Regions from separate parts of the Streptomyces rapamycinicus NRRL 5491 genome, predicted to be linked through region 1. Evidence: predicted binding sites of a transcription regulator. Region 1 holds the regulator's gene; each other region holds the start of a gene.

Region 1 (7,497 bases):
CCCTGCCACGCGGCGGAGCCGCACATAGACGCTTCGGGAAGGGGCGGGGAGGGGAAAGCGGGCCCCGGCGTCTGGGCGCCGTCTCGTGGTCCCGGGTGGTGCCGGTCGTGCCGGACAATGGGGGCATGCCTTCCGTATTGCCTGATGGTGAGCCCATGCCCGAGGACGGCGCACTGCCCGCGACCGCTTTGGCGGGGGCGGAGCGGCGGCCGCTGGGGTTCTATCTGCACGTGCCGTACTGCGCCACCCGCTGCGGCTACTGCGACTTCAACACCTACACCGCCAGTGAGCTGCGCGGTTCCGGCGGGGTGCTCGCCTCGCGGGACAACTACGCCGAGCAGGTCGTCGAGGAGGTACGGCTGGCGCGGAAGGTGCTGGGGGACGATCCGCGGACCGTGGAGACCGTGTTCGTGGGCGGTGGGACCCCGACCCTGCTCGCGGCGGCGGACCTCGGGCGGATGCTGGGGGCGATCCGGGACGAGTTCGGGCTGGCCGAGGGGGCCGAGGTCACGACCGAGGCCAATCCGGAGTCGGTCGATCCGCGGTATCTGGCGGAGCTGCGGGAGGCGGGGTTCAACCGGATCTCCTTCGGGATGCAGAGCGCCCGCCAGCACGTCCTCAAGGTGCTGGACCGTACGCACACCCCGGGGCGCCCGGAGGCGTGTGTGGCCGAGGCGCGGGCGGCCGGATTCGGCCATGTGAACCTGGACCTGATCTACGGGACGCCCGGCGAGAGCGACGCGGATTGGCGGGCCTCCCTGGAGGCGGCCCTGGGGGCGGGCCCGGACCATGTGTCGGCCTATGCGCTGATCGTCGAGGAGGGCACCCAGCTGGCGCGGCGAATCCGGCGCGGCGAGGTGCCGATGACCGACGACGATGTGCACGCGGACCGCTATCTGATCGCCGAGGAGACCCTTACAGCCGCCGGGTTCGCCTGGTACGAGGTCTCCAACTGGGCCACCTCGCCCGCCGGGCGCTGCCGCCACAACGAGCTGTACTGGCGCGGCGCCGACTGGTGGGGCGCGGGCCCCGGCGCGCACAGCCATGTGGGCGGTGTGCGGTGGTGGAACGTGAAGCACCCCGGGGCGTACGCACAGGCCCTGGGCGAGGGCCGGTCACCCGGCGCGGGCCGGGAGTTGCTGTCCGCCGAGGAGCGCCGGGTGGAGCGGATCCTGCTGGAGCTGCGGCTGGTCGAGGGCTGCCCGCTGGAGCTGCTGCGCCCGGCCGGTGCGGCGGCCGCCGCTCGCGCCCTGGAGGACGGCCTGCTGGAGCCGGAGCCGTACCGGCGCGGGCAGGCCGTGCTCACGCTCCGGGGGCGGCTGCTGGCGGACGCGGTGGTGCGGGACCTGGTGGACTGAGGCGGGGGCCGTCAGCCCGTACGGAGCCCAATAGCCCGTACGGGAGCCCATTGCCCGTACGGGAGCCCATTGCCCGTACGGAGCCCAATGGCCCGTACGGGAGCCCATTGCCCTTCCGGGAGTCATCAAGCCCTTACAGCGGCCGTCAGCCCCTCACAGCGGCCGTCAGCCCCTTACGGCGGCCGTCCAAGCCCCTTACGGCGGCCATCAGCCCTGTGGGGCCGTCACGAAGTCGATCAGCTCCTCCACCCGCCCCAGGAGCTCCGGCTGGAGGTCCTTGTAGGAGTGGACCGAGGACAGGATCCGCTGCCAGGCGGCCCCGGTGTTCTCCGGCCAGCCCAGGGCGCGGCAGACGCCCTTCTTCCAGTCCTGGCCGTGCGGCACCGTCGGCCAGGCCGGGATGGAGAGGGAGGACGGCTTCACGGCCTCCCAGATGTCGATGTAGGGGTGGCCTAGGACCAGCACATGCTCGCCGGTGACCCGCGCGGCGATACGGGACTCCTTGGAGCCCGTCACCAGATGGTCGACGAGGACGCCGAGCCGGGCGTCCGGGCCGGGGGCGAAGTCGTCGACGATGGCGGGCAGGTCGTCGACGCCCTCCAGGTACTCCACGACGACGCCCTCGATGCGCAGATCGTCGCCCCAGACCCGCTCGACCAGCTCCGCGTCATGGCGTCCCTCGACATAGACGCGCCCCGCGCGGGCGACCCTCGCGCGGGCCCCCGGCACGGCGATCGACCCCGAGGCCGTGCGCCGAGGCGCGCTGGGGGCCGCCGCGCGCGGGCGTACGAGGGTGACGACACGCCCCTCGAGCAGAAAACCGCGCGGCTCCATGGGGAAGACGCGATGTTTGCCGAAGCGGTCCTCCAGAGTGACCGTCGGACCCTGGGCGGTCTTCTCGCAGCGGATCACGGCACCACAGAATCCGGTGGTGGCCTCCTCCACGACGAGGTCCGGTTCGGCGGGGACCTCGGGGGCGGGCCGCTGCCGCTTCCAGGGCGGGGTCAGGTCCGGGTCGTACTGTCGCATCCGGATGACGATAGCGCGCGACGGCCACCCGCTCCGGCAGGCGCACAACCGGGCGAACGACTAGGCGAACGACTAGAGCGACGGCTGGCCGGACACGCCGAAGCGGGCGGCCAGTTCGTCGCGTTGGGCCCGTACGAACGCGGCGTCCACGACGGAGCCGTGCCCCGGGACGTACCGCGCGTCCGCGCCGCCGAGGGCGAGCAGCCGGTCGAGCGCGGCGGGCCAGTGGCCGGGGATCGCGTCGGGCCCGGCCTGGGGCGTGCCGGACTCCTCCACCAGATCGCCGCAGAAGACCACCTCGGGCCGGCCGGGCACCAGGACTGCCAGGTCGTGGGCGGTGTGGCCGGGTCCCACATTGGCCAGCAGCACCGTACGGCCGCCCAGGTCGAGGGTGAGTTCCCCGCAGACCAGGTGGTGCGGGGAGGCCAGATGGTCCACGGCCTCGGTGGCGGCGTCCCGGTCCACCCCGTGGCGGATCGCGTCCTCGCGCAGCGTCTCCCGCTCACGGCGCAGCAGCTCGTCCAGCCCAGTGGCCCCGTAGACCTCGCAGCCCGCGAAGGCGGCCGAGCCCAGGACATGGTCGAAGTGCGGATGGGTGAGCGCGATCCGGGTGGGGCGGCGGCCGGTCAGCCGGGTGATCCCGGAGCGCAGCTCGGCCCCGGCGCGCAGGGTCGCGCCGGTGTCCACGACGAGGATGTCGGTCCGTCCGACGACCACGCCGACCGTCTCGTCCCACTCCGGCATCCGACGGCGGGCGACACCGGACGCGAGCCGCTCCCAGCCCGCCTCTTCCCAACACGTCTCCATACCGCGACGCTAGCTCAACGGGGATGGGGGAGAGTTGCTGACAGCGGCGGCTCTTGCCCATGCCACCACACCCCGCCGTACACTGGCGGAGGGGTTCTGGCACTCGTGCCCGGTGAGTGCCAGGCGGACGACCTGATGAGACCGCTGGACTGGAGGTGCGCGGGGTGCTCAGCGAACGCAGACTCGAGGTGCTGCGTGCCATTGTCCAGGACTATGTGGGCACGGAGGAGCCGGTCGGCTCCAAGGCGCTCACCGAGCGGCACCGGCTGGGCGTCTCCCCGGCCACGGTGCGTAACGACATGGCCGCTCTGGAGGACGAGGGCTTCATCGCCCAGCCGCATACGAGCGCCGGGCGGATCCCCACGGACAAGGGCTATCGCCTCTTCGTGGACAAGCTGGCCGGAGTCAAGCCGCTGTCCAGCCCGGAGCGGCGGGCCATTCAGAACTTCCTGGACGGCGCGGTCGACCTCGACGACGTGGTGGGGCGCACGGTCCGGCTGCTGGCGCAGCTGACCCGGCAGGTGGCGGTGGTGCAGTATCCGTCGCTGACCCGTTCGACGGTGCGCCATGTGGAGCTCCTCCCGCTGGCCCCGGCCCGGGTGATGCTGGTGCTGATCACCGACACCGGCCGGGTGGAGCAGCGCATGGTCGACTGCCCCAGCCCGGTCACCGAGGATTCGCTCGCCGATCTGCGAGCCCGGCTCAACAGCCGGGTCGTGGGGCGGCGTTTCGCGGATGTGCCGCAGTTGGTGCAGGATCTTCCGGAGTCCTTCGAACAGGAGGACCGGGGGACCGTCTCGACCGTACTGGCGACCTTGCTCGAGACGCTCGTGGAGGAGACCGAGGAGCGGCTGATGATCGGCGGCACCGCGAACCTCACGCGTTTCGTGCATGATTTCCCCCTGACGATCCGGCCCGTTCTGGAGGCACTCGAGGAGCAGGTCGTCCTCCTCAAGCTGTTGGGCGAGGCCAAGGACTCGGCTATGACCGTGCGGATCGGGCATGAGAATGCTCACGAGGGGCTCACTGCCACCTCGGTCGTCGCGGTCGGCTACGGTTCCGGCGACGAGGCGGTCGCCAAACTCGGCGTGGTCGGACCGACCCGCATGGACTACCCCGGAACGATGGGAGCGGTACGCGCAGTGGCACGTTACGTCGGACAGATCCTGGCGGAGTCGTAAGTGGCGACGGACTACTACGCAGTCCTGGGCGTGCCCCGTGATGCCTCGCAGGACCAGATCAAGAAGGCATTCCGGCGGCTCGCCCGCGAGCTGCATCCGGACGTGAACCCGGATCCGAAGACCCAGGAGCGGTTCAAGGAGATCAACGCCGCTTATGAGGTCTTGTCGGATCCGCAGAAGAAGCAGGTCTACGACCTGGGCGGGGACCCGAACGCAGGGCCGGGCGGCGGTGGCGCCGGCGGCTTCGGCGCGGGTTTCGGCAACTTCTCCGACATCATGGACGCGTTCTTCGGCACCGCCTCGCAGCGCGGTCCGCGTTCCAGGACCCGGCGCGGTCAGGACGCGATGATCCGGCTGGACGTGGAGCTCAGCGAGGCCGCGTTCGGGACCACCAAGGACATCCAGGTCGACACCGCGGTCGTCTGCACGACGTGCAGCGGCGAGGGCGCGGCGCCGGGCACCTCGGCGCAGACCTGTGACATGTGCCGTGGCCGCGGTGAGGTCTCCCAGGTGACGCGGTCCTTCCTGGGCCAGGTCATGACCTCGCGGCCGTGCCCCCAGTGCCAGGGCTTCGGCACCGTGGTGCCGACCCCGTGCCCGGAGTGCGCGGGCGACGGCCGGATCCGCTCGCGGCGCACCCTTACGGTGAAGATCCCCGCCGGTGTGGACAACGGCACCAGGATCCAGCTGGCCGGTGAGGGCGAGGTCGGACCGGGCGGCGGCCCGGCGGGTGACCTGTACGTGGAGATCCACGAGGTGCCGCACCCCGTCTTCCAGCGGCGCGGTGACGACATGCACTGCACGGTGACGATCCCGATGACCGCGGCGGCCCTCGGCACCAAGGTGCCGCTGGAGACGCTGGACGGCCTGGAGGAGATCGACATCCGGCCCGGCACCCAGTCCGGCCAGTCGGTCCCGCTGCACCAGCGCGGCATCACCCATCTGCGCGGCGGCGGCCGGGGCGACCTGATCGTGCACGTCGAGGTGACGACCCCGACCAAGCTGGAACCGGAGCAGGAGGAACTGCTGCGGCGGCTCTCCAAGCTGCGCGGCGAGGAGCGCCCGACCGGCGAGTTCAAGCCGGGGCAGCAGGGGCTGTTCTCGCGCTTGAAGGACGCGTTCAACGGGCGGTGATCCGGTGGTGAGCCGGTGCGGAGGGCATGACACGATGTGGCCATGTCCTCCGCGCTGACCGATCTTTACCGGTACCCGATCGTGCAGGCGCCGATGGCGGGTGGAGCCTCCTGCCCGCAGCTCGCCGCCACTGTCTCCGAGGCCGGTGGCCTCGGTTTCCTCGCCGCCGGCTACAAGACGCCGGAGGCGATGTATGAGGAGATCAAACAGTTGCGGGGGCTGACCAACCGGCCCTTCGGCATCAATCTGTTCATGCCGCAGCCGCCCAACCCCGACCCGGCCGCCGTCGCGGCCTACGGCGAGCGGCTCACCGGCGAGGCGGCCTGGTACGAGACCTCACTGGGCGACCCGGAGTCGGGCTCGGACGACGCGTACGACGCCAAGCTGGCCGTGCTCCTCGACAACCCGGTCCCGGTCGTCTCGTTCACCTTCGGCTGCCCGACCCGCGCCGTCCTGGACGCCCTCGCCAAGGTCGGCACCCGTACGGTCGTGACCGTGACCTCGCCCGTCGAGGCGCAGACCGCCCAGTGGGCGGGCGCCGACGCCGTCTGTGTGCAGGGCGTGGAGGCGGGCGGCCATCAGGGCACGTACAGCAATGACCCGGCCGCGGACGGGATGGGCGTCGGGCTCGGGCTGCTGTCGCTGATCACTCTGGTCCGGGAGTACGTCCAGATCCCGATCATCGCGGCGGGCGGGATCATGCGTGGTTCGCAGATCGCCGCGGCGCTGTCCGCGGGCGCGGTCGCGGCCCAGCTGGGGACCGCGTTCCTGGTGTGCCCCGAGTCCGGGGCGAACGCCCTGCACAAGCAGGCGATGACGGATCCGCTGTTCGGCCGTACCGAGCTGACCCGCGCCTTCTCCGGGCGCCCGGCACGGGGCCTGGTCAACCGCTTCCTGCGCGAGCACGGCCCGTACGCGCCCGCCGCCTACCCCCAGCTGCACCACATGACCTCCGGTCTCCGTAAGGCGGCCGCGAAGGCGGGCGACCCCCAGGGGATGGCGCTGTGGGCCGGGCAGGGCCACCGGCTGGCGCGTGACCTGCCCGCCGCGCGGCTGGTGGAGACGCTCGCGGTGGAACTCGACGCGGCGCGGGCCGCGTTGGGCTTTCAGCCCCAGCGGGGTGCGGTGTCGTGACCGCCCCGGTGTTCGTGGCCGACTCCCTGGCGGGGGCGGCCGCGGGGGCCCGGGTCTGGCTGGAGGGCCCGGAGGGGCGCCACGCGGTGTCCGTAAGGCGGCTGCGCGTCGGTGAGCCGGTGGTGCTGACGGACGGTCACGGTACGGGCGTCCAGGGCACTGTGGCGGCCGTGGAGGGCAAGGACCGGCTCGAGGTCGCGGTGGACGAGGTGCGCCGGGAGGCCGCCCCGGACCCGAGGATCACCGTCGTCCAGGCGCTGCCCAAGGGCGACCGGGGTGAGCTGGCGGTGGAGACCATGACGGAGACCGGTGTGGACGCCGTCGTGCCGTGGTCGGCCGCCCGCTGCATCACCCAGTGGAAGGGCGAGCGCGGCCTCAAGGCGCTCGGCAAGTGGCGGTCGACCGCGCGCGAGGCGGGCAAGCAGTCCCGTCGGCTGACCTTCCCCGAGGTCACGGACGCGATGACGACCCGGCAGGTTGCCCGGCTTCTCGCCGAAGCCCAATTCGCCGCCGTACTCCACGAGGAGGGCGGGGAACCGCTCGCCACGGCCCAACTGCCCGCGAGTGGCGAGATCGTGCTGGTCGTCGGGCCCGAAGGGGGCGTGACGCCGGAGGAGTTGGCGGCCTTCGCCGAGGCGGGCGCGCGGCCGTACCGGCTGGGCCCGAGCGTGCTGCGCACCTCCACGGCGGGAACGGCGGCCGCCGCGCTGCTGCTCGGCCGCACCGGCCGCTGGGGGTGAGAGGCCCCTCCGGGGGCCCCTCCGGGGGCCCTCGCCAGGTACGTCCGCACCTGGCCGAGGACGGCCTTCCGGTTCGCGCCGGCCGATGGGAACCTACCCCCTATGGGGGTATTG
Region 2 (7,497 bases), 3.0 Mb from region 1:
GGAGTAGGCCCGCAGATACTTCCTGGTGGCGGCCGACACCTTGGTTTCGTACTCCTGCTTGGCCACCCGGTGCCAGCCCATGGTGCGCAGGAACGCGTCGGTCTCCACCTGGCCGGAACCGAACATCTCGGAGAGCCGGCCCGCGGTCATATGGCGGCGGACGTCCATCTCCCAGAAGCGGTCCTGGGCCTGGACGAACCCCTGGGCGCGGAAGAGGTCCTCGGGGGTGCCGGCGTAGATCTGAGGTATCCCGTAGTCGTCACGTTTGACCTGCACGGGGCCGGACAACCCCTTCAGCTGCAGCGAGCCCGTGGTCTCCGGGAATGAGGCTCGAACTGTACTGATGCTCCAGTACGCGCCGTAGCCGACGCCCCCGACGAGCAGCAGCACGACTGCGATCACGATCAGGCGGAGACGTCGGCTCTTCTTCTTTTTGGGAGAAGAGCCGGTTGTGTTGGCGGGCATCGCTGTCCTTCGAGGGGCAGGGTGAACCTGGAGTGCTGGAGCAACCATAGGCGCAGCGCTGTCGCCGCCCCTACGCGGAGTCATGACTGACGCCCTGCACCGGCCACCGCCCGGGCTCGTACACCTCGGTGAAGCCTTCTCGTGGAAGGCTCGCGTCAAGATCCCGTAAAATGTTAGGTAAGGCAATGAAGTTCCGGTCGGTGGGGACCCCTTCGCAGCGTTCCCCCCGCTCCCGCGAGAAAGGGTCGGCCCCTGACTGTTCACCACCTCAATGAGCTGCTGTTGATCTGCTCCCTCGTCCTGCTCTTCGCAGTGGCGGCCGTAAGGGTGTCATCGCGCAGTGGACTGCCCACGCTGCTGATCTATCTCGGGATCGGCGTCGCCATCGGCACGGACGGAATCGGCGTCACCTTCAACGACGCCGAACTGACGCAGATCCTCGGCTACGCCGCGCTGGTCGTCATCCTGGCCGAAGGCGGTCTGGGCACGAAGTGGGGCGAGATCAAACCCGCCCTGCCGGCGGCCGCCGTCCTGTCCACCGTGGGCGTCGCGGTGAGCGTGGGAATCACCGCGGCGGCGGGGCACTACGTGGTGGGACTGGACTGGCGGCAGGCGCTGATCATCGGCGCGGTGGTGTCGTCCACGGACGCGGCGGCGGTCTTCTCGGTGCTGCGCACGGTGCCGCTGCCCAAGCGGCTCACGGGCGTCCTGGAGGCCGAGTCGGGCTTCAACGACGCACCTGTGGTGATCCTGGTGGTCGCCTTCTCCAGCCAGGGCCCCATGGAGTCCTGGTACTCCCTGATCGGCACGATCGCCCTGGAACTGGCGATCGGCGCGGTGATCGGCATCGCGGTCGGCTGGCTGGGCGCCTACGGCCTGCGGCATGTGGCGCTGCCCGCCTCGGGTCTGTACCCGATCGCGGTGATCGCCATCGCGGTGACCGCCTACGCGGAGGGTTCACTGGCGCACGGGTCCGGCTTCCTCGCCGTCTATCTCGCCTCGCTCATCATGGGCAACGCACGGCTGCCGCACTGGCCGGCCACGCGCGGCTTCGCCGAGGGGCTGGGCTGGCTCGCCCAGATCGGGATGTTCGTCCTGCTGGGGCTGCTGGTCACCCCGCATGAACTGGGCGATGACATCCTGCCCGCCCTCGCGGTGGGGCTGGTGCTGACCGTGGTGGCCCGTCCGGTGTCGGTCCTGGTCAGCACGGCGCCGTTCCGGCTGCCCTGGCGGGAGAAGACGCTGCTGTCCTGGGCCGGGCTGCGCGGGGCGGTGCCGATCGTGCTGGCGACCATCCCGGTGGTCAGCGATGTGCCCGACAGCCGCCGGATCTTCAACATCGTCTTCGTGCTGGTGATCGTCTACACCCTGGTCCAGGGGCCTACACTGCCCTGGCTCGCCCCCCGGCTGCGGCTCGAGGAACCCGAACCGGCCGACCTGGGCATCGAGTCGGCGCCGCTGGAGCGGCTGCGCGGCCATCTGCTGTCGGTGTCGATCCCCCAGTCGTCCAAGATGCACGGCGTCGAGGTCGGCGAGCTGCGGCTGCCCCCAGGGGCCGCGGTCACCCTGGTGGTCCGGGACGAGACCAGCTTCGTACCGCTGCCCTCCACGGTGCTGCGGCGCGGCGACGAACTGCTGGTGGTGGCCACGGACCCGGTGCGCGACGCGGCGGAGCGGCGGCTGCGAGCGGTGGGCCGGGGCGGGAAACTGGCGGGCTGGCTGGGCTCGGGAGCGGGTTGAGGGGCCCGCCGGAGGCCGCCTCGGGCGGTGTGTTCGATCACCGCATGTCTCATCCCAGTGGACTGACGCGCGGGAATACTGCACTATGGAGCGTCGTTAGCACTCATTGAGTGAGAGTGCCAGGAGGAAGAACGTGCCGACCTACCAGTACCAGTGCACCGAGTGCGGCGAGGGCCTCGAGGCGGTGCAGAAGTTCAGCGACGACGCGCTCACCGAGTGCCCCAACTGCAAGGGACGCCTGAAGAAGGTGTTCTCGGCGGTCGGCATCGTGTTCAAGGGCTCCGGGTTCTACCGGAACGACAGCCGCTCCTCCTCCAGCAGCTCGAGCGGCGGCTCCAGCAAGTCGGCGGCGAAGAGCGACAGCTCCGACTCGTCGTCCGCTTCATCTTCTTCCTCGTCCTCGGACTCCTCTTCCTCGTCCTCCTCGACGTCTTCGTCATCGACGTCGTCTTCGTCGTCCACGTCATCTTCCTCGTCCTCGACGTCGAGTTCGGCCGCCTGATCCGGGCGTCTGTTTGTTTGGCTTCGTCGACACCCCGCCGCCTCCCCCGGGAAGTTGCGGGGTGTCGTTCGCGTGGGCACGGGTGGCTAGGGTGATCACATGGTCGAGACCAGCAGGCAAGCAGACATAGGGGTCATCGGGGGATCGGGGTTCTACACGTTCCTCGACGACGTGACCGAGATCACCGTGGAGACTCCCTATGGGGCGCCGAGCGACTCGCTCGTCCTCGGCGACATCGAGGGGCGACGGGTCGCCTTCCTCCCGCGGCACGGCCGCAAGCACCATCTGCCGCCGCACCGGATCAACTACCGCGCCAACCTCTGGGCCCTGCGCTCGCTCGGGGTGCGGCAGGTCTTCGGCCCGTGCGCGGTCGGCGGACTGCAGCCGGAGTACGGACCTGGCACGCTGCTCGTCCCGGACCAGCTGGTGGACCGCACGAAGGGGCGCACGCAGACCTACTTCGACGGCGAGCAGCTGCCGGACGGCCGGATCCCGAATGTGGTGCACACCACATTCGCCGACCCGTACTGCCCGGTGGGCCGGAAGGCGGCCGTGGACGCGGCGCGCGGACGCGGCTGGGAGCCGGTGGACGGCGGGACGATGTGCGTGATCGAGGGACCGCGCTTCTCCACCCGCGCCGAATCGCGCTGGCATGCGGCGCAGGGCTGGTCGGTGGTCGGCATGACGGGCCACCCGGAGGCGGTGCTCGCCCGTGAACTGGGCCTCTGCTACACGTCGTTGACCCTGGTCACCGACCTGGACGCGGGGGTCGAGACCGGCGAGGGCGTCACCCACACCGAGGTGCTGAAGGTCTTCGGGGAGAACGTCGGCCGACTGCGCGAGGCGCTCTTCGACGCGGTGGGCAGGCTCCCCGAGACCTCCGCCCGGGACTGCCTGTGCACCCACGCCCACGACGGCTGGGACCTGGGGATCAAGCTTCCGTAGGCGCGGCGCGGGGGCAGCCGGACAGGGCGGGTGTCGCTCGCTCGGGTGGCCGAGTTTTCCACAGCCCCGGTGGCCGTCCACAGGCTCCAGCGGGATCGGGCGGGGGCGGGCATGGTGAGGGGACCAGAAGCACCCGGACCCTCACGGCAGGCGGTGATGTGCCATGTCCCATCCGTCCCCCACCCTCGCGTTACCCCGTTCCGCTCCCCCGGCCCGTTCGGTGCCCCGCTTCGATCCGGTGCGCACCGGATGCAGCGGCGGATTCGGACTGCGGCGGACCGTGCGGCGACGCCGCCGCGCGATGGCGGCCGGGCTGGCGCTGACGGCCGCCGCGCTCGCGGCCGCCGCACCCTCCGGCCGGGGGCACACGGACGCGGTGTCCTCCCGGGCGCCCGCACCCGCGAGTGAGGAACGGCGGGGCGGCCCGCGCCCCGCGACGGTCTCGGCGCCGGTCCGGATCGCCGACGCGGCGGCGGTACGGCTGCTGCACCCCGGCGACCGGGTGGATGTGCTGGCCACACCGCTTCCGGACGCCGCACGAGCCCGGGCGTCCGGCGCTACGGCCCGGGTGGTCGCGCGTGGGGTCCGGGTGGCCGAGGTGCCGGGTGCGCGGAGCGCCCGCGCGACGGACGGCCGAGCCGACGGCGGCACACCGGAGCCCGGTCCGGACACGGATGCGAGCGGCGGCGGGGCGCTGGACGGCGGCGGGGCGCTGGACGGCGGCGGCGCGCTCGACGGCGCGGCGATCGGCGGTGGGGCGCTGGTGGTGCTGACGGTGCCGCGAGCGGACGCCACCGCGCTGGCCGGGGCCGCCGCCGACTCCCGACTGGCGGTGACGCTATGCGGCTGCTGACTCCCCCGGCTCCCCTGATGCCCCTCTCACCTGCGGGTGTAGGTTGCGGAACCGTCCGCTCAAGCACCGAGGCGGCGAGAGAGAGGCAGTGGGTTGAGCCAGGAGAAGGTGACCGAGGAGAAGAAGAGCGTCATGGAAGGGTTCAAAGCCTTCCTGATGCGCGGCAATGTGATCGATCTGGCCGTCGCGGTCGTCATCGGAGCCGCCTTCACCGCCGTCGTGAACTCGATAGTGAAGGGCCTAATCAACCCCATAGTCGGAGCCTTCGGCACGAAGGACCTCGAGAAGTACCGCTCCTGTCTCAAGGCGCCCTGCGAGACCAACGCCACGGGCGATATCGTCCACGGCATCCCGATCCTCTGGGGAAGCGTGCTCTCCGCCGTGCTGACCTTCCTGATCACCGCGGCGGTGGTGTACTTCCTGATGGTGCTGCCGATGTCGCGCTATCTGGCGCGGAAGGCCGCCAAGGAGGCGAAGGCGGAGGAGGAGCAGGCCGTCGCGGACGCCGAGGAGATCATTCTGCTGCGCGAGATCCGCGACGAGCTGGTGGCACAGCGCGCCACCGCCCGCGACGGTGGCGGCAGCGGCTCCAGCGCCTAGGAATCCGTCAGAGGTGGTGGGGCGGCTTCTCGTCGAGGAACCGGGCCAGATCAGCGGCATCGTCGGCACTGTCGCCGCCGGGAACCCGCTCGCCCCACCCGTGGTCCGTATCGTCCGATGACCGCTGCGCGAAGGGATCGTCGAAGATCAGCGCGGCGGCCGGATCGCGCGGTCCAGGGGCAGGGGCGGTGCTCATGCCTCAAGAGTACGGCCCGGGCAGCGGCTCGGTGTATCGGCCGAGCTCGTCGTGCCACCACAGGTCGCGCCCGGGCCGCCAGGACACCGGGCAGGCCAGCCGGTGGACCACCAGTACGGACCGCACCTCGGGGCAGCCGGCCAGCGCCCGGTCGACATGGCGCTTGAGCGGCTGTATCTCTCCGCCGTGCTGCCCGGCGTCCGCGGTGATGACGACCTTGGCGCCGACCTCCCTGATCCGGTCGCGCAACTCGTGGGGGCGCAGCCCCACGGGGAGGCTGGCGCGGACGACGTCGAGCCGGCCGCAGGCGAGCGTGGCGATCACGGACTCGGGCACCAGCGGCAGATGGACCGCCACCCGGTCCCCGGCTCGGACGCCGAGCCGGGTGAGCGCGGCGGCGGCCCGGGCCGCCTGGTCGAGCAGCTCGGCATGGGTGAGCTCCTCGGTGCAGTCCGGCTCGCTGATCCAGCGGAGGGCCACCCGCGCGGCCCGCCGGGGGTCGGCGGCCGGGGTCGGGAGCTCCTCCGTCCGAGACGTACGGGGCACGGCGGTCTTCTTTCGGACGGGGGCGAACGGCATACAGCTCAGATTGCTGCCAGGCCATCAACGTCTGATGAACGCCCTCTATATGAGCGGCCCCCATCCCGTCCGGCGCACTTTGGCGGCGATCGCGGAAGGGCGGATACGGGAGTGGTTCGCGCCACGTTACTCGACCATGCCACGGCTTCCCGTGCTACGCATAGCGTCCATGGATGCCGAGCGGACAAACCCCGAATCAGTTCCCACCGGTCCGGCCGACGGCCTGACGGATATCCGCGGACTACGGGTGGGCCATGCCCAGCGGTCCGGCGGCAGTCGGCTCACCGGGACGACCGTGGTGCTGGCCCCGGAAGGCGGTGCGGTCGCCGCAGTCGATGTGCGCGGCGGTGGGCCGGGCACCCGGGAGACCGATGCCCTCGATCCGCGCAATCTGGTCCAGCGTGTCGAAGCCGTCGTACTGACCGGCGGCAGCACCTTCGGACTCGACAGCGCCTCGGGGGTGGCCTCCTGGCTGGAGGACCACGGCCGGGGCTTCCGGGTCGGCCCCGATCCGGCGCAGGTCGTTCCGGTGGTCCCGGCCGCCGCCCTCTTCGACCTGGGCCGGGGCGGCGACTGGCGGGCCCGCCCGGACGCCGCGCTGGGGCGCGAGGCGATCGAGGCGGCGGCCGGTTCGGAGACGGGGGCTCCGGTCGCGCAGGGCAATGTGGGGGCGGGCACGGGCGCGGTGGCCGGTGGGGTCAAGGGCGGCACCGGTTCGGCCTCCACGGTGCTGCCGTCCGGCGTCACGGTGGCCGCGCTGGTGGTGGTCAACGCCGCGGGATCGGTCGTCGATCCCGGTACGGGTGCGCTGTACGGGGAGCACTACGGGCCGACGGAGGAGGGCGGGCCGCACCGGCCGGGTGCGGCCGTGCACGTCGAGGCGATGCGTCGGCTCGCCGCCGCGCGGGCCGAGTCGGAGCGGCGGCAGGCCGCGTCGGTGCGGCCTCCGCTGAACACCACGCTGGCCGTGGTCGCCACCGACGCGGTGCTCACCCGGGCCCAATCGCAGAAGCTCGCGGGGACGGCACACGACGGTCTGGCGCGGGCCATCCGGCCGGTGCATCTGCTCTCCGACGGTGACACGGTCTTCGCCCTGGCCACCTGCGGGCGCCCGCTGATACCGGAGGGCGGCCCCGAGGACGCCGGCGATCCGGCGTTCGGGGTGCACCGGGAGAGCGGTGCGCTGAACGAGATCCTGGCGGCCGGGGCGGATGTACTGACCCGGGCGGTGGTCAAGGCGGTGCTCGCGGCGGAGACCGTGGACGGCCCGGGCGGTGTCTTCCCCGCCTACCGGGACCTTTACGGCCTCTGATCCGCGAGGGCCGGATGGAAGGAAGCCGTCCGGCCGGTGATCCGCGACGGCCGGAGGAAGGAAGCGTCGGGCCGGGAGGAGCGGGCCGGAGCGATGAAGAGAACGGGGGCTTCGGATGGATACGGATCTGCTGATCGTCGGCGGTGGCCCGGCGGGCTGCGCCGCCGCCGTGATGGCGGCGAGCGTCGGGATGCGCTCGGTGCTGATCGAGTCGGGCGACGCGCTGTGCGGGGCGCTGCGGCGCATCCCGGTGGTGCGCAATGTCCTCACCGTCACCAACGGCCCGGATCTGGCGGCGGCGATCG
Region 3 (7,497 bases), 2.7 Mb from region 1:
CGTCGGGTCGATCAGACGGCCGCCGACACGGGCCGCGACATCGGCCACGAGATGGGCGCGGATGACGGCGCCGTCCGGTTCGTAGAGCCAGCGGCCGACCGCGCCGGGCTCGGGGTCGGGGAGGTGCGGGGTGCCGATGAGGGAGTGGCCGCTCGGCAGCAGCGTGGCGCGGCGCAGCCCGGGGCGGGCGGTGCCGAACCACAGGACGGCCTCCTTCACATGGCCGTGGTCCGAGATCCACTCGGCCTCCGCGTCCTCGGGGACCGCCTCGTGCGGCACGCCGGGGGCGATCTTGAGGGCGGCGCGCGGAGTGGTGCGGGCGGCCTCGATGGCCCAGGAGAGGGGCGGGGAGTACGCCTCGGGGTCGAAGACGCGGCCCCGGCCGCCGCGCCGGGCCGGGTCGACGAAGACCGCGTCGAAGTCCCGGGTGTCGACCTCGGTGACATCGGCGCAGCGGACCTCGATGAGCTCGGCCAGGCCGAGCGCCTCGGCGTTGGCGCGGGTGACGGCGCAGGTCAGCGGGTCGCGATCGACGGCGAGTACGGAGATCCCGGCGCGGGCGAGCGCGATCGCGTCGCCGCCGATGCCGCAGCACAGATCGGCCATGCGGCGGACGCCGAACTCCGCGAAGCGGGAGGCGCGGTACGCGGCCACGGAGGTGCGGGTGGACTGCTCGACGCCGTTCGGCGTGAAGTACATGCGGTGCGCGTCCTCGGGGCCGAATTTGGCCACTGCCCGCTGCCGCAGCGTGGCCTGGGTCAGGGCCGCCGAGACCAGCGCCGGGGGATGGTCGCGGCGCAGCCGCGTCGCGGTGGCGAGTTCCTTCGCCGGGTCGTAGTCGCGGAGCGCGGAGAGCAGCGCCTGCCCCTCGTCGCCGAGCAGTGAGTCGAAGGCGTCAACGTCCACATGGCCCATTCTCCCCGCTCCCGCGAGCGCATTCGCCCGCGCACGGCGCGCATATGCGCCCCCTCGGGCCGAAGATCGCTTATGTGATGATGATCAAGACTGGTTTTCCTCGCTGTCTGGTTCTCGTCGGCGCGGCGGCCGTGCTCACGGCCTGCGGATCCCTCGCCGCCGCCCCCGAGCCGCACACCGGCTCCCGCCACGGCGCTCCCATGCCACCGGCCTCCCTCGCCGCCCGGCTGGACGACCCGCCCTCGGCGGCGTCGCGGCCGCCGTCCGGACGGGAGCCGGAGCAGCGGCCACCGGAGTCGTCCGGGCCGGGGTACGAGGGTTACGAGGGAGACGAGGGTTACGAGGGTGACGACGGAGGGGCCGAGGGCGGCCGGGCCCAGGACGGCCGGGCCCAGGCCGTGTCGCCCTCCGGCGACGCCCCGGCGTCCGCCCCGCCCGCCGGGCCGCCCGGCTCGGCCCTGACGGGCGCGTCCGACGCCTACCGCCGCTGGGGGCTGGACCGGCCGCTGGCGCGGCCCCCGGCCCCGCCCGACGTCAAGCCCGCGCTCGGGCGGTCGGGGCCGCAGCAGTGGGGGCTGCCGCCGATCGTGCGGCGGGTGCCGACCGATCGGCGGGTGGTCTTCGTGACGATCGACGACGGGATCGAGAAGGACCCGCGCTTCGTGGAGCAGGCCCGCGAGCTCGGGCTGCCGTTCACCGGGTTCCTGACGGACAACGTGATCGGGACCCACTACGACTACTTCGACCAGTTGCGCCTGCTCGGCAACCCCATGGAGAACCACACCCTGACCCATCCCAGCCTGGCCGGTATGGCCTACGACGACCAGGTGCGGGAGATCTGCGGCCAGCGCGACATCCTGTGGCACCGCTTCGGTCAACAGCCGAAGCTCTTCCGTCCCCCTTTCGGGGAGTACGACGACACGACCCTGCGGGCGGCGTCCTTCTGCGGGGTGCGGACGGTGGTGCTGTGGCGCGCCGAGATGGAGACCCACGGGCTGGCCTACCGCTCCGGCGATCATCTGCTGCCGGGGGACATCGTGCTCGCGCACTTCCGGGGGCCGGAGCAGCTCGAGGGCCAGTCGATGACCGAGTGGATCACGGGGCTGGTGCGGGCGATCCAGGCCCAGGGCTTCACGATCGGACGGCTGGAGGACTACGTATGAGGGCCCTCCGCGGGACGGCCCCGGAGAGAGCCGCGCGGAGCCCGCCACCACGTCGCTTGGCACTCTAGTTGACTGAGTGCTAACCGCGTCATAATGTCGAGGCTGGCACTCGGGACCGATGAGTGCCAGGTATACAGCGACGGGCAGGTCCGGCACCCGCGACGACGGATCCACCTGGTCGCCACCTCAGACAGTTGACCCCGTGAGATCTCCGAAGGGGGAGGTCGGATCGTGACGACCACCAGCTCCAAGGTTGCCATCAAGCCGCTCGAGGACCGCATTGTGGTCCAGCCGCTCGACGCCGAGCAGACCACGGCTTCGGGCCTGGTCATTCCGGACACCGCCAAGGAAAAGCCCCAGGAGGGCGTCGTCCTGGCCGTGGGCCCGGGCCGCTTCGAGGACGGCAAGCGCCTTCCGCTCGACGTCTCCGTCGGTGACGTCGTGCTCTACAGCAAGTACGGCGGCACCGAGGTGAAGTACAGCGGCGAGGAGTACCTCGTCCTCTCGGCTCGCGACGTTCTCGCGATCGTCGAGAAGTAATCACCGAAGTTTTGCCTATGAGCCGTGCCCCGGTGCCCGTGTCATCTGAAACCGGGGTCGGGGCACGGCTTGTTTGAGAGGACATACGCAACTCATGGCGAAGATCCTGAAGTTCGATGAGGACGCCCGTCGCGCCCTCGAGCGCGGCGTCAACAAGCTCGCGGACACCGTCAAGGTGACCATCGGCCCCCGTGGCCGCAATGTCGTCATCGACAAGAAGTTCGGTGCCCCCACCATCACCAACGACGGTGTCACGATCGCCCGTGAGGTCGAGGTCGAGGACCCGTACGAGAACCTTGGCGCTCAGCTCGTCAAGGAGGTGGCGACCAAGACCAACGACATCGCGGGTGACGGCACCACCACCGCCACCGTGCTGGCCCAGGCGCTCGTCCGCGAGGGCCTGAAGAACGTGGCCGCCGGTGCCTCCCCGGCCGCCCTGAAGAAGGGCATCGACGCGGCGGTCAAGGCCGTCTCGGACGACCTGCTGGCCACCGCCCGCCCGATCGACGAGAAGTCCGACATCGCCGCCGTGGCCGGCCTGTCCGCGCAGGACAAGCAGGTCGGCGAGCTGATCGCCGAGGCGATGGACAAGGTCGGCAAGGACGGTGTCATCACCGTCGAGGAGTCCAACACCTTCGGTCTGGAGCTCGACTTCACCGAGGGCATGGCCTTCGACAAGGGCTACCTCTCCCCGTACATGGTCACCGACCAGGAGCGGATGGAGGCCGTCCTCGACGACCCGTACATCCTGATCCACCAGGGCAAGATCTCCTCCATCCAGGACCTGCTGCCGCTCCTGGAGAAGATCATCCAGGCCAACGCCAGCAAGCCGCTGCTGATCATCGCCGAGGACGTGGAGGGCGAGGCCCTCTCCACCCTCGTCGTGAACAAGATCCGCGGCACCTTCAACGCCGTCGCGGTGAAGGCCCCGGGCTTCGGTGACCGCCGTAAGGCCATGCTCGGCGACATCGCCACCCTTACGGGCGGCACCGTCATCGCCGAGGAGGTCGGTCTCAAGATCGACCAGGTCGGTCTGGACGTGCTGGGCACCGCCCGCCGCGTGACCGTCACCAAGGACGACACCACGATCGTCGACGGTGGCGGCAAGAGCGACGAGGTTACCGGCCGCGTCAACCAGATCAAGGCCGAGATCGAGTCCACGGACTCCGACTGGGACCGCGAGAAGCTGCAGGAGCGGCTCGCGAAGCTGGCCGGCGGCGTGTGCGTGATCCGCGTGGGCGCGGCCACCGAGGTCGAGCTCAAGGAGAAGAAGCACCGCCTGGAGGACGCCATCTCCGCGACCCGCGCCGCGGTCGAGGAGGGCATCGTCTCCGGTGGTGGCTCCGCGCTGGTCCACGCCGCGAAGGTGCTGGAGAACAGCCTGGGTCTGCAGGGCGACGAGGCCACCGGTGTCGCCGTGGTCCGCCGCGCCGCGGTCGAGCCGCTGCGCTGGATCGCCGAGAACGCCGGTCTCGAGGGCTACGTGATCACCTCGAAGGTCGCCGAGCTCGAGAAGGGCCACGGCTACAACGCGGCCACCGAGGAGTACGGCGACCTGGTGAAGGCCGGCGTCATCGACCCGGTCAAGGTCACCCGCTCCGCGCTGGAGAACGCGGCGTCGATCGCCTCGCTGCTGCTCACCACCGAGACCCTGGTGGTCGAGAAGCCGGCCGAGGAAGAGGCCGAGGCCGCGGGCCACGGCCACGGTCACGCGCACTGACGCGCCGGCGTTCTGCCATAAGCAGCGCGAAGGCGCGGCCGCCCGACGGGCGGCCGCGCCTTCGTGTGTTCCGGTTCCGCCGGACGGCTACCCCTTCGCCGGGGGGCGGCCGACCTTGGAGGAGATGGAGGAGAGGGCCGAGCGCGGGGCCAGCTTCGCCAGGCTCGACATCGCCTTGTAGCGCGGGTCCGGGATGGACAGCGACTTGCCCCGGGCGAAATCCTTCAGCGCCGCCGTGACCAGCCGGTCCGGGTCCAGCCACATCCAGCTCGGCACGCTGGTGTCCTTGATCCCCGCCCGCGCGTGGAACTCCGTACGGACGAACCCCGGGCACAGCGCCATCAGCCGCACCCCCGAGCTGGCCAGGTCCTTCGCCGCGCCCTGCGTGAACTGCACGACCCACGCCTTGCTCGCCCCGTACGTCCCGCGCGGGAAGAAGGCCGCGACCGACGCCACATTGATCACCCCGCCGCGCCCCCGGTCCCGCATCGTCGTGGCCCCCGCGCTGGTCAGCCGCAGCACCGCCTCGCAGTGCAGCTTCAGCATCCGCAGCTCATCGGCGATCGGCACATCCAGATAGCGGGCGCGGTTGCCGAAACCGGCGTTGTTGACGAGCAGATCGACCGGGTGAGTACGGTCCTTCAGCCGGGCCTCGACCGCAGCGATCCCGTCATCCTCGGAGAGGTCCGCCACCAGCACGTCCGCCTCCACGCCGTGCCGGTCGTGGAGATCCGCCGCCTGCTCCCGCAGCCGCTTCTCGTCGCGTGCGACGAGCACCAGATTGTGCCCGTCGGCGGCGAGCCGGCCCGCGAAGGCGGCGCCGATGCCCGCGGTGGTTCCGGTAATCAATGCAGTCGTCATACGCGCACGTTATCGGCCGTGGCAGGCCCCGGCGGACCGCCGAGCGGCACCGCGAGCGATCTGCGCCGGAATGAGCGCTTCCGTCAGTCCGCTTCCGTCAGCTCGCCTTCGCGGACCGGTACTTCAGGGCGGTCTTCCGCACCTCCGGATGCAGCGCGTCACCGGCCGCCAGCACCCTCGGGAGCAGCTCCCGCTCCGTGGTCTCGGCGCGGAAGAGGAACTCGACCGTCACCTCGTGGTCGGGCCGGTGCACGATCTCGACGGAGTCGCCCGAGCGGATCTCGCCGGGCTCGATCACCCGCAGATACGCACCCGGGACGGCGGCCTGGGTGAACCGCTTGAGCCACCCCCGCTCGCCCAGCCACCCGGCGAACGTACGGCACGGGATCCGCGGTGAGGTCACCTCCAGCAGCAGTTCGCTCCCCACTCGCCAGCGCTCGCCGACGAGCGCGCCGTTGACGTCGATACCGCTGGTGGTGAGGTTCTCGCCGAAGGCTCCGTTGGCCAGCTCGCGGGCCAGCTCCCGCTCCCAGACGTTGAGGTCCTCCCGGGCGTAGGCGTAGACGGCCTGGTCGTCGCCGCCGTGGTGGCGGAGGTCGCAGACCGAGTCACCGGCCAGACCGCTTCCGGCCCGGCCCTTCGGCCCGGGGGCCGCGACCCGCACCGGGCGGTCGACGGGCCGCTTGTCGATACCGGTGCCTGCGGGGCAGTCGGTGTGGGCGCTCGGCATCGCGCGGCCGATGTTCACGGTGAGGACGGTTGAGGGGCGTGGAGTATGCGGCATGACCGCACCGTAGGACAGTGAGGTCAAAGCGTCGACGTAATATCCCGGGCCGTACCCAAGGGTCCCTTATGCTCAAGGCATGATCGAGGCCCGCCATCTCAGGGTGCTGCGCGCGGTGGCCGCCACCGGCTCCTTCTCCGCCGCCGCCCGTGAGCTCGGCTGCACCCAGCCCGCCGTCAGCCAGCAGATGAAGGCCCTGGAGGGCGCCGCGGGCACCCCGCTGCTGATCCGCAGCGGACGGGAGATGCGGCTGACCGAGGCGGGCCGGGCGCTGGTGCGGCACGCCGGCGGGATCCTGGCCGGGCTGACCGCCGCCGAGGAGGAGGTCGCGGCGATCGCCGGGCTGCGCTCGGGCCGGGTGCGGCTGGTGTCCTTCCCCAGCGGCAGCTCGACCCTGGTGCCCATGGCGCTCGCCGAGATGCGCGCGGCGCACCCCGGGACGCGGGTCTCGCTCGTGGAGGCCGAGCCGCCGGGCTCGGTGGAGATGCTGCGCTCGGGCGACTGCGAGATCGCGCTGGCCTTCCGGTATCCGCAGGTGAGCGCGGAGGCGGAGGCGGCCTCGGGAGGCGGCGGCGAGTGGGACGACCTGGTCCTGCGGCCGCTGCTGAGCGATCGGCTGGTGGGCGTGGTGCCGGAGGGGCACAAGCTGGCGGGCGCCGGGGCGGTGGGGATCGCCGAGCTGGCCGGGGAGCCGTGGATCGCGGGCTGTCCGCGCTGCCGGGGGCATCTGGTGGAGGTGTGCGAGTCCGCGGGCTTCACGCCGCGCATCGACTTCGCGACGGACGACTATCCGACGGTCGTCGGCCTGGTCGGGGCCGGGCTGGGGGTCGCGGTGCTGCCCGAGCTGGCGCTGGAGTCGGTGCGGACCAAGGGCGCCACGACGCTGGAGGTGGAACCGGCGGTGCGGCGGGAAGTGGTGGCGCTGACCCTGCCCGACCTCGCCCGCGTCCCGGCGGTGGCGGCGACACTGGACCGGCTGGAGCGGGCCGCCCGCAGGTGAGCGGCGCGCGCACCACCCCGCGGCCGTCCGCGGATGCGCCGGGCGGTGACAGGAGGAACGTTTCTTCAGTTGGCCGTGCTCAGGCCGTTGATCAGGATCCCGGGGCTCCCGTACCGGCGACCGCGCGATGCCGTGCCCGCCCCATGAGCTCCTCGCGCTCGTCCTCGGTCAGCCCTCCCCACACTCCGTAGGGCTCGCGTACGGCAAGGGCGTGGGCCGCGCACTGCGCCCGTACCGGGCAGCGCATGCACACCTCTTTCGCCGACATCTCGCGTGCGCTGCGGGCAGCGCCGCGCTCCCCCTCCGGGTGGAAGAAGAGCGAGCTGTCGACCCCGCGACACGCGGCCAGGAGCTGCCAGTCCCACAGGTCGGCATTCGGGCCGGGAAGACGGGAGAAATCTGCCATTGCCTTATCTCCTCGAAGCGATCGGCTGCGGACGCTGTGTCCTGGGTCGTACACCTACGGTGTAAGTAGATGTAAATATGACTCATTGCGAATCTAGCCACACACACC

What was found. Region 1 encodes HrcA, which represses chaperone genes, less so after heat shock. Its sites were predicted from a motif close to TTNGCACTCNGNNNNNCNGAGTGCNAA; they were not measured.
Region 2: the regulator HrcA is predicted to act here: its motif matches at 2,302-2,328, upstream of LIV37_RS20215 (FmdB family zinc ribbon protein).
Region 3: the regulator HrcA is predicted to act here: its motif matches at 2,135-2,161, upstream of groES (co-chaperone GroES).

Annotation. Positions count from the first base shown of each region.
Region 1 is NZ_CP085193.1:7,887,880-7,895,376, forward strand. It holds gene hemW (radical SAM family heme chaperone HemW) at 126-1,358, shown strand; gene LIV37_RS32785 (DUF3097 domain-containing protein) at 1,566-2,387, opposite strand; gene LIV37_RS32790 (MBL fold metallo-hydrolase) at 2,460-3,194, opposite strand; gene hrcA (heat-inducible transcriptional repressor HrcA) at 3,359-4,375, shown strand; gene dnaJ (molecular chaperone DnaJ) at 4,376-5,509, shown strand; gene LIV37_RS32805 (nitronate monooxygenase) at 5,552-6,643, shown strand; gene LIV37_RS32810 (16S rRNA (uracil(1498)-N(3))-methyltransferase) at 6,640-7,383, shown strand.
Region 2 is NZ_CP085193.1:4,904,159-4,911,655, forward strand. It holds gene LIV37_RS20205 (penicillin acylase family protein) at 1-465, opposite strand, end outside; gene LIV37_RS20210 (potassium/proton antiporter) at 718-2,205, shown strand; gene LIV37_RS20215 (FmdB family zinc ribbon protein) at 2,339-2,707, shown strand; gene LIV37_RS20220 (S-methyl-5'-thioadenosine phosphorylase) at 2,807-3,652, shown strand; gene LIV37_RS20225 (hypothetical protein) at 3,816-4,505, shown strand; gene mscL (large conductance mechanosensitive channel protein MscL) at 4,614-5,105, shown strand; gene LIV37_RS20235 (hypothetical protein) at 5,113-5,301, opposite strand; gene LIV37_RS20240 (AMP-binding protein) at 5,305-5,847, opposite strand; gene LIV37_RS20245 (P1 family peptidase) at 6,050-7,192, shown strand; gene LIV37_RS20250 (FAD-dependent oxidoreductase) at 7,308-7,497, shown strand, end outside.
Region 3 is NZ_CP085193.1:5,156,818-5,164,314, reverse strand. It holds gene LIV37_RS21325 (class I SAM-dependent methyltransferase) at 1-915, opposite strand, end outside; gene LIV37_RS21320 (polysaccharide deacetylase family protein) at 993-2,078, shown strand; gene groES (co-chaperone GroES) at 2,310-2,618, shown strand; gene groL (chaperonin GroEL) at 2,713-4,338, shown strand; gene LIV37_RS21305 (SDR family NAD(P)-dependent oxidoreductase) at 4,426-5,199, opposite strand; gene LIV37_RS21300 (MOSC domain-containing protein) at 5,297-5,983, opposite strand; gene LIV37_RS21295 (LysR family transcriptional regulator) at 6,063-6,983, shown strand; gene LIV37_RS21290 (WhiB family transcriptional regulator) at 7,075-7,389, opposite strand.